Regions from separate parts of the Pseudomonas sp. MDT1-16 genome, predicted to be linked through region 2. Evidence: predicted binding sites of a transcription regulator. Region 2 holds the regulator's gene; the other holds the start of a gene.

Region 1 (5,037 bases), 2.2 Mb from region 2:
CATCGCAATCCTTCAACGTTTCATTGAGGTTGGCCACGCTCTGCTGGTTCAGCAGGTTGATCTGGTTAACGTCGACGTTGAGGGTTTCCACGACCGCCGTCTGCTCTTCGGTCGCGGCGGCCACCGACTGGTTCATGCCGTCGATTTCGCCGATGCGCTGGGTCACGCTGACCAATCGCAAGCCTGCCTGGTTCGCCACTTCAACGCTCTGTTCGCTGGAGACCTGACTGGCGTTCATGGTCGTCACCGCTTCGCGAGAACCGATCTGCAGCGAGGTGATCATCTTGTGGATCTCTTCCGCCGATTCCTGGGTACGGTGAGCGAGGTTACGCACCTCGTCCGCCACCACCGCAAAACCACGACCGGCTTCACCGGCACGGGCCGCTTCGATGGCCGCGTTGAGCGCAAGCAAGTTGGTCTGCTGGGAGATGCCTTTGATCACATCCAGAATGTGCCCGATGTTGTCGGTGCTGGCATTCAGGGTTTCGATTTGCGTGCAGGACAGGCTGATTTTCTGCGACAACTCGGTCATCGCCAGAATGGTTTTCTCCACCACCTGACGACCATCATCGGCCTGCTCGCTCGCGCCGCTGGCGTGCTGGGAAGCATCGGCGGCGTTGCGGGCGATTTCCTGGGTGGCGGCGCCCAACTGGTTGATCGCCGCGGCCACGCTGTTGGTGCGGGCGCTTTGTTCGTCGGAGCCGACGATCGAAGCGTTGGACGAAGCCATCACCCGTTGCGACAGGTCGTGAACCTGGCGGGTGGCCGACGACACTTCGGAAATCGACGCGTGAATTCGCTCCACGAACTGGTTGAACGAACCGCCCAGCTCACCGAACTCGTCTTTGCTTTCCACGGCCAAGCGACGGGTCAAGTCGCCTTCGCCTTGAGCGATGTCCTGCATCGCACGACCCATGGTGGTCAGCGGACGCATCAGCACGTTGATCAGCAGGCTCAGCAGCACGGCAATGGCCGTCACGGCGATGAACATCGCGATCAGCGCAGAAGTACGGAACTGGCTGAGTGGTGCGTAGGCCTTGTCCTTGTCGATCGACAGACCGATGTACCACTCGGCATTGGGCAAACCACTGACCGGCGTGAACGAAAGGATACGGTCCTGCTTGTTCAGGGTGACTTCCTGATTGCCCTTCTCGATGCGCACGCCGGCGTTCGGGTAGATGTCCTTCAGGTTTTTCATCACCTGGTCTTTGTCCGGGCTGACGATCACCTGACCGTCGGCGCTGACCAGGAATGCGTGGCCGATGCCACCGAAATCCACCGAGTTGATGATCTTCACCAGTGTTTCCAGGCTCAGGTCACCACCGACCACACCGAGCAACTCGCCGTTCTTTTTCACCGGCAGGGCGATGGTCACCACAAGGCCACCGACGGCGGCCATGTAAGGCGGAGTCAGCATAGTCTTGTCGGCAGCCACGGCCTGTTTGTACCAGGGACGCTGACGCGGGTCGTAACCGTCAGGCATCTTCGCGTCCGGGCGCTGAGTAAACACGCCGTTGGCCTGACCCACGTAGGTGAACTGGAAGTTCGAGGTCAGGGCCGGTTGATTGACCAGCCCTGGGAGGTCGGCATTGGTGCCTTGATGAGCGACGTTCTGCGCGAGGTTTTCCAGCACCAGCACGCGGCCGCTCAACCAGTTCTGCACGCTGCTGGCGGTCAGATCGCCGGCCTGCTGGACGCTCGATTCAAGGTTTTGACGGATGGTGTTTCGCTGCAGATAGTCGTTGTACAAAGTGAACAACGCAAAAGCCAGCACCACGACGCCGGAGGCGGCCAGAAGGATTTTATGGCTGAATTTGAGATTCATTTCATGGGACTTCTTATGCAAAAAGTGGGGATGCGTTCCGGGTTGCAACATTCCATGTAACAGCGCAGGCAGGGCTCTGGGGCCGCTCTACTTTGGTGCACGCATGTCTCATCAGGCTGTCGGCACAAACCGGAGAAAACTTAGGCGTTTGTACGAAATGGTCGACATTCCTGTCAGATACCCGCCGAACGGCGTGCCAGAGCGTCTGATCAGCCTTTTTGGATAACTCGTCGCTGAGTCGGCACGGTGAACCGCACCAGCAGGTGGTCAAACAAGCCATCCATTGGCTGCTGCGTCTGCGTAACAACTCGACCAATTCCAGGCTACGTCAGCAATGCGATGTCTGGCGGGCCGAACATCATGAGCACGAACTTGCCTGGCAACGAGTGCAGTCGCTGCAAGCCGAGTTGAGCAGTAACCTGCGGGCTGTGCCCGGTGCTCAAGTGGCCTTCAATACGTTGGAAAACAGCGCCCAGGGACTGGGACGACGCCAAGCCTTGAAGCTGCTGTCGGGTGCATTGCTGATAGGGTCGGCGGCGTGGCTGAGCAAAGATGCGGGCTGGCAACAGTGGACCGCCGATTTCGCCACCGCCACCGGCGAACGGCGCGGTTTCCAATTGCCCGACGGCACACGACTGGAACTCAACACCGCCAGTGCAGTGGATCTGGATTACAACGCGCAGCAGCGGCTGATCAAACTGACTCGCGGCGAGATCATCGTGACGTGCGGCGGGATCGACGAAGGATCTTCGTTTGATCGACCGCTTCGGGTGCAAAGTCGCCACGGTGTTTATGAAGACGTTGGGGCACGTTTTATCCTGCGTCAGGAGAGCGATTGCACGCGACTTAGTGTTACCGCTGGCAGGGTCGTCATCCATTCGCCGCTTGCCGCCGATGGCATGCCGACTCAGGTGCAGGCAGGGCAGAGCTATCTGGTCGATCGCCACCAGGCGAGGTTAGCGACACCTCTGAACAGGGATGTTGGTGCCTGGGTTGACGGGTTGATCGTTACCCGCAACATGCGGTTGGGGGATTTTCTTAATGAAGTCGGACGCTATCGCCACGGATATCTGACGTGCTCAACGGACATTGTGGACTTGCGGCTGTCCGGTGTTTTCCGCTTGGAGAACACCGACACGTTGCTGGCCATCCTGCCGCAAACCCTGCCGGTGCAACTGCGTTATCGCACTCGCTGGTGGGTGACACTGGAGCGACAGGCCTGGATTATTTTTGGCGGGTTGCGCGGGCAAGTCCGGCTTAGTCACCAGTAAGCACCCTCTTCATTTCGCTGCCGATTCAGACGTCCTGCGCTGCGCTGCTTTCTACTGCACTGAGTTCTCGGCGTGTTGGCGACACTGGGCGTAGCGGCAGAGGGCAGCGAGGTCAGCGAGGTCAGCAGCCACCGCTACGACATTGCCGCGGGTCCATTGAGCGATGTACTCAACCAGTTTGCGCGTCAGGCGGGCATTACCTTGTCTATGACGCCTTAGCAAACCGGGGCCTTCAGTCACCGGGCGTACAGGGCGAGTATTCGGCAGATCAGGCACTGCGTCGTTTGCTCAGCGGTTCGGGTTTGGAGGCCGTGAGCCAGGATGGCAACAGCTATGTACTGCGCCCGGTCGCCGAAACCGAAGCGCTGGCATTGCCCACTACCGACATCAAAGGCTTTGCTCTCGGTAACGCACTGGGCAGCATGGATGGCTCCAACGCGATGCATGGCCAGATCTCCACCAAGACCAGTACTGTGCTGCTGGAAACCAGGAAAACCTGGCTACCAAACTACCGCAGGGAAACTTCTACCGCGCCGTTGGTGCTGTCCGCTCCCAAGGCCTGGAACTGGAAGCACACATGCGGCTGACCGACAACCTTAAAGTACTCGGCAGCTACACCTTCATCGACATCGAGTACTCGAAGCCGATGATCAGCACCTTGAACTATCGCTCGCCGAGGGAGTTCAGGCGCTTGGCGGCAGCATCAATTTAACAGGGAGTTGGTGTCCGGTTTGGTAGGGGCAAGTCCAGCTTGAATGCGAACAACCTGACGAATGAGTCCTACGTGGCCCCCTGTGCCAACCTGAACTTCTGCTACCTGGGCGAGGAACGCAATGTCGCCGCCACGGTAAGCTACCAGTTCTAAGTACTCCTCAAAAAATGAAGCCAGCACCCGATTCCAGGGACTGGCTTTGTCATCTCGTCGGGAACATTCCATTGGTTTGGATATGGTGTCACTGAGCGTTTAGGGGCCCATAACGACAAAACCCCTGTCTGTGTTAGCAGACAGGGGTTTCGGAATTCAATCTTGACGATGACCTACTCTCACATGGGGAAACCCCACACTACCATCGGCGATGCATCGTTTCACTGCTGAGTTCGGGATGGGATCAGGTGGTTCCAATGCTCTATGGTCGTCAAGAAATTCTGTGACCAGCCCGTTACCGCGGTAACGTGCCAGCAAAATTGGTGACTTCTACTAAAACAAAACCCCTACCTGCATACGCAGATAGGGGTTTCGGAATTTAATCTTGACGATGACCTACTCTCACATGGGGAAACCCCACACTACCATCGGCGATGCATCGTTTCACTGCTGAGTTCGGGATGGGATCAGGTGGTTCCAATGCTCTATGGTCGTCAAGAAATTCGGGAGCCAGGTCGTGGGCCTTTTCAGGTTCACGCTCCAGCGAATGGGTAAGTGATAGTTTGGTGTTTTGTGAGTATCTCGAACTTTCGGTTCATTTCGTCTTCACACACCGCAATCTGGTGCTCTTTCGCTTTTCAGCTCAAAGCCTGCAAATTGCTTGGGTGTTATATGGTCAAGCCTCACGGGCAATTAGTATTGGTTAGCTCAACGCCTCACAGCGCTTACACACCCAACCTATCAACGTCGTAGTCTTCGACGGCCCTTCAGGGGACTCAAGGTCCCAGTGAGATCTCATCTTGAGGCTAGTTTCCCGCTTAGATGCTTTCAGCGGTTATCTATTCCGAACATAGCTACCCGGCAATGCCACTGGCGTGACAACCGGAACACCAGAGGTTCGTCCACTCCGGTCCTCTCGTACTAGGAGCAGCCCCTCTCAAATCTCAAACGTCCACGGCAGATAGGGACCGAACTGTCTCACGACGTTCTAAACCCAGCTCGCGTACCACTTTAAATGGCGAACAGCCATACCCTTGGGACCGGCTTCAGCCCCAGGATGTGATGAGCCGACATCG
Region 2 (5,037 bases):
ACTCAACAGCTTGCGCGAACTGATGGAAGTGCAACTCGGCTCCCTGGCCTGGAATCAGCTGCAAGGCAGCCGTCCGGCCCAGGCCAATCTTTGGCGTCGCCTGCAACGCATCGGCCTGTCCGGCCCGTTGTCGCGCGATTTGCTGGCGCTGATTACCGATATTGAAGAACCTCGTCAGGCCTGGCGCATGTTGCTGGCGCACCTGGCGCGGATGATCGCCACACCGGAAGTCGAGCCGCTGGAAGAGGGCGGTGTGATTGCCATGGTCGGCCCTGCCGGCATGGGCAAGACCACCACGCTGGCCAAGCTCGCTGCCCGCTACGTGCTCAAGTACGGCGCGCAGAATATCGCGTTGGTGAGCATGGACAGCTACCGTATTGGCGCTCAGGAGCAGCTCAAGACCCTCGGCCGGATCCTCAATGTGTCGGTGACTCACGTCGATCCGGGTCAGTCGCTGGTGCAGGCGCTGGAGCCCTTGCTGCGCAAACGCGTGGTGCTGATCGATACCGCGGGCCTCCAGGCCAGCGATCCGGCACTGCGCATGCAGCTCGAAAGCCTGGCCGGTCGTGGGATCAAATCGAAAAATTATCTGGTGTTGGCAACCACCAGCCAGAAACAGGTTCTAACGGCCGCTTATCACAGTTACAAGCGTTGTGGGCTCGCTGGCTGCATCCTGACTAAACTGGATGAAACGGCAAGTCTGGGCGAGGTGTTGAGCCTGGCCATCAGTCATGAATTGCCGGTGGCCTACCTGACCGATGGCCCGCGGATTCCGGATGATTTGCATCTGCCGCGTCGTCATCAGTTGGTCAGTCGCGCCGTCAGCGTGCAAATGCAAGAAGAACCCAGCGAAGAAGCCATGGCTGACATGTTCGCTGATATTTACCACAGCCCGACCAAGCAGGTCGGCTGAGGTATTAATGAACTGTTTTTGTACCTACATCGATGGTCTGCCATGCATTGTTCATTTTGTGAACGCGCAGCCAGTAATGTGGCCTCCGTCTAAGTAAGACAAGGTAAAGAAAATTCATGGGCAGCATGCATCCCGTACAGGTGATCGCGGTGACCGGCGGCAAAGGTGGCGTCGGGAAAACTAACGTGTCAGTGAACTTGTCCCTGGCTCTAGCTGAACTCGGCCGGCGCGTCATGCTGCTGGACGCCGATCTGGGGCTGGCGAACGTCGACGTCCTGCTGGGACTGACACCCAAACGTACGTTGGCCGACGTGATCGAAGGCCGCTGCGAGCTGCGCGACGTATTGTTGCAAGGCCCTGGCGGCATCCGCATCGTCCCGGCCGCGTCCGGTACACAGAGCATGGTTCATCTGAGCCCGGCCCAACACGCCGGCCTGATCCAGGCGTTCAGCGATATCGGCGACAACCTCGACGTATTGGTGATCGACACCGCTGCGGGCATTGGTGAGTCGGTAGTCAGTTTCGTTCGCGCAGCGCAAGAAGTCTTGCTGGTGGTCTGTGACGAGCCGACCTCGATCACTGATGCCTACGCACTGATCAAACTGCTAAACCGCGATTACGGCATGAACCGTTTCCGCGTCCTGGCCAACATGGCCCAGAGCCCGCAGGAAGGTCGCAACCTGTTCGCCAAGTTGACCAAGGTCACGGATCGCTTCCTCGACGTCGCCTTACAATACGTCGGCGCGGTGCCTTACGACGAAAGCGTGCGCAAGGCCGTGCAGAAGCAGCGCGCCGTCTATGAAGCCTTCCCGCGTTCCAAGTGCTCCCTGGCGTTCAAGGCCATTGCACAGAAGGTCGATACCTGGCCGTTGCCTGCCAACCCGCGTGGGCACCTGGAGTTTTTCGTCGAGCGCCTCGTGCAACAAACGGCAGGACCGGTGCTATGACAGCCAGCGGCTACAACCTCTACAAGAAGTCGGCACGTGACGCGCAGTACGAGCTGATCGAGCGTTACGCGCCACTGGTTAAACGCATTGCCTACCACTTGCTGGCGCGTCTGCCGGCCAGTGTCCAGGTCGAAGACCTGATCCAGGCCGGGATGATCGGCCTGCTTGAAGTGTCGACCAAATACGACGCCAGCAAAGGCGCGAGCTTCGAGACGTACGCGGGCATTCGAATCCGCGGCGCGATGCTCGATGAAGTGCGCAAGGGGGACTGGGCGCCACGTTCGGTCCACCGCAATACCCGGATGGTCAGCGACGCCATTCGCTCGATTGAAGCTAAAACCGGTCGTGACGCTAAAGATCACGAGGTTGCGGCCGAACTCCAATTGAGTCTCGACGATTATTACGGGATTTTGAACGACACCCTGGGCAGCCGGTTATTCAGTTTCGACGATCTGTTGCAGGACGGCGAACACGAAGGGTTGCACGAGGATGGCGCCAGTGCTCATCTCGAACCGTCGCGCGATCTGGAAGATGAACGCTTCCAGATGGCACTGGCGGACGCGATTGCCAATTTGCCGGAGCGTGAGCGACTGGTGTTGGCGCTGTACTACGACGAAGAGTTGAATCTCAAGGAAATCGGTGAGGTCCTGGGGGTCAGCGAGTCTCGGGTCAGCCAGTTACACAGCCAGTGCGCGGCCCGTTTGCGGGGGCGTTTGGGGGAGTGGCGAGCGCGCTGAAGGCAGTGTGGGGACACTGCGAACGTGGCTGGTGGGGTGTTGAACCGCACGAGTCCCGATCTGTTGTGCTCCAGACAGTCATTGAGTGCTTTGCCGGATTGATTGAAATGGCGTGTCCAGGTGCTGGGCGCGTTTAAGACTGCTTGGAGGTCGAATTGAACAAGAACATGAAAATCCTCATCGTTGATGACTTCTCAACGATGCGGCGGATCATAAAAAACCTGTTGCGTGACCTTGGGTTCACCAACACGGTCGAGGCCGATGATGGCACCACTGCCATTCCGGTCCTCAACAGCGGGAGCATCGACTTTCTGGTAACGGACTGGAACATGCCCGGCATGACCGGTATCGATCTGCTGCGCCACGTGCGCGCCGATGAAAAGCTCAAGCACCTGCCGGTGCTGATGGTGACCGCTGAGGCCAAGCGCGAGCAGATCATCGAGGCAGCCCAGGCCGGTGTTAACGGCTATGTGGTCAAACCCTTTACGGCCCAGGCGTTGAAAGAAAAAATCGAAAAGATTTTCGAACGCATCGGTTAAGAAACTGCGCCACGGGGGAGCTATGGAGCATAACGAATCTTCACAGGGCGATTTCGAGTCGACCCTGAAAAAACACGCTGTCGAACTGGTCGAAAGCCTTGAAAAAGGCAGGTTCGGCGACGCCGTGCAACTGATCCATGAGCTCAACCAGACCCGTGACCGCGGCCTGTACCAGGAAGTGGGCAAGCTCACTCGCGAGCTGCATAGCGCGATCGTCAATTTCCAGATTGACCCGAACATGCCGCAAGCCGAGGAAGTGTCGCAGATCACGGACGCCACCGAGCGTCTGGGCTATGTGGTCAAGCTGACCGAGGCCGCGGCCAACCGCACCATGGACCTGGTGGAGAACGCCACGCCGCTGGTCAACGGCCTGAGCGATGAAGCCCAGGCCTTGAGCACCGACTGGGGACGGTTCATGCGTCGGGAAGTCGGGGCTGAAGAGTTCCGCGAACTGGCCCGGCGAGTCGACGGTTTCCTGACCCGCAGCAGCGAAGACAATCGCGTGGTGTCGAGCAACCTCAACGACATTCTGCTCGCTCAGGATTACCAGGACCTCACCGGTCAGGTGATCAAGCGTGTGACCCAATTGGTCACCGAAGTTGAAAGCAACCTGCTCAAGCTCGTACTTATGGCCAGTCAGGTGGACCGCTTTGCGGGCATCGAACATGACCGTGAAGCGATGCTGGCTGAAAAAGATCCGCAAAAACATCTCTCTCAGGGTGAAGGTCCGCAGATTCATGCCGATAAAAGAGAAGACGTTGTGTCCGGTCAGGACGATGTAGACGATTTGCTTTCCAGCCTTGGATTCTAGGAGCACCCCTACACATGAGCTTCGGCGCCGATGAAGAGATCCTTCAGGATTTCCTGGTTGAGGCCGGCGAGATTCTAGAGCAACTGTCCGAACAGCTGGTCGAGCTTGAAAGCCGACCCGATGATGCGGACTTGCTCAATGCAATTTTTCGCGGTTTTCACACTGTAAAAGGAGGCGCCGGCTTCCTCCAGCTCAACGAGCTGGTGGAGTGCTGTCACATCGCCGAGAACGTGTTCGACATCCTGCGCAAGGGTGAACGTCGCGTCGACTCGGAACTGATGGACGTGGTTCTCGAAGCGCTGGATGCGGTGAACGGCATGTTTACCGAAGTCCGCGAGCGCAGCCCGATCACGGCTGCCACGCCAGAATTGTTGGCAGCTCTGGCCCATCTGGCCGAGCCGAAAATTGAAGAAGCCGCACCGGTTGCCGACGTGGTCGAAATACCGGCTGCCGACAGCGAGTCGGGCGACATCACCGATAACGAATTCGAACAACTGCTGGACTCGCTGAACGCCGTCAAGGCTCAGGCAGAAGCCCCGGCAGCTGTGCCAGCGCCGAGCAGCAATGCGGCGGGCAGCGACGAAATCACCGATGCCGAGTTCGAGTCGTTGCTCGATCAACTGCACGGTAAAGGCCAGTTCGCCGTCGATGCGGTGGCCCCGGCGCCAGCCGCACCGGCTGCCCCGAAAGCGGCAGGCGACAGCTCCGATATCACCGACGACGAGTTCGAAGCACTGCTCGATCAGCTGCACGGCAAGGGCAACTTTGCCGTTGATGCGCTGGAATCGGCCATTGCTGCGGTCCCGGCCCCGGCTGCGCCAACCGCTAAAGCGGCTGGCGGCGATCTGATCTCCGATCACGAGTTCGAATCACTGCTCGACGAGTTGCACGGCAAAGGCAAGTTCACTGAAGTCGGTACCGCGTCGGGCGCCAGCGCTTCGGTTGCGGCGCCAATTGCCAAGGCTGTAGCAGCGAAACCCGTTGCCAAAGCGCCCGAGCCTAAAGCCGAAGCGCCGAAGCCTGTTGCTGCTGCACCGGCTCCGGCTCGTGCGCCGGCCGCGCCACCGGCGGAAAAACCGGCCAGCGAAGC

What was found. The regulator FliA, encoded in region 2, starts transcription of late flagellar genes. The targets are predictions, from matches to a motif close to CTAAAGTTTNNNNNNNNNNNGCCGNTAA.
Region 1: ACYZT3_RS01700 (methyl-accepting chemotaxis protein) is a predicted target of FliA. The motif match lies at 1,942-1,969, and genes of this name have one in related genera.

The regions. Positions count from the first base shown of each region.
Region 1 is NZ_CM142717.1:366,377-371,413, reverse strand. It holds gene ACYZT3_RS01700 (methyl-accepting chemotaxis protein) at 1-1,825, opposite strand, end outside; gene ACYZT3_RS01695 (FecR domain-containing protein) at 2,044-3,096, shown strand; partial or broken gene ACYZT3_RS01690 (STN domain-containing protein) at 3,108-3,593, shown strand; gene ACYZT3_RS01685 (hypothetical protein) at 3,674-3,808, shown strand; rRNA gene rrf (5S ribosomal RNA) at 4,122-4,237, opposite strand; rRNA gene rrf (5S ribosomal RNA) at 4,345-4,460, opposite strand; rRNA gene ACYZT3_RS01670 (23S ribosomal RNA) at 4,634-5,037, opposite strand, start outside.
Region 2 is NZ_CM142717.1:4,423,724-4,428,760, reverse strand. It holds gene flhF (flagellar biosynthesis protein FlhF) at 1-913, shown strand, start outside; gene fleN (flagellar synthesis regulator FleN) at 1,030-1,860, shown strand; gene fliA (RNA polymerase sigma factor FliA) at 1,857-2,597, shown strand; gene ACYZT3_RS20305 (chemotaxis response regulator CheY) at 2,765-3,136, shown strand; gene ACYZT3_RS20300 (protein phosphatase CheZ) at 3,159-3,947, shown strand; gene ACYZT3_RS20295 (chemotaxis protein CheA) at 3,962-5,037, shown strand, end outside.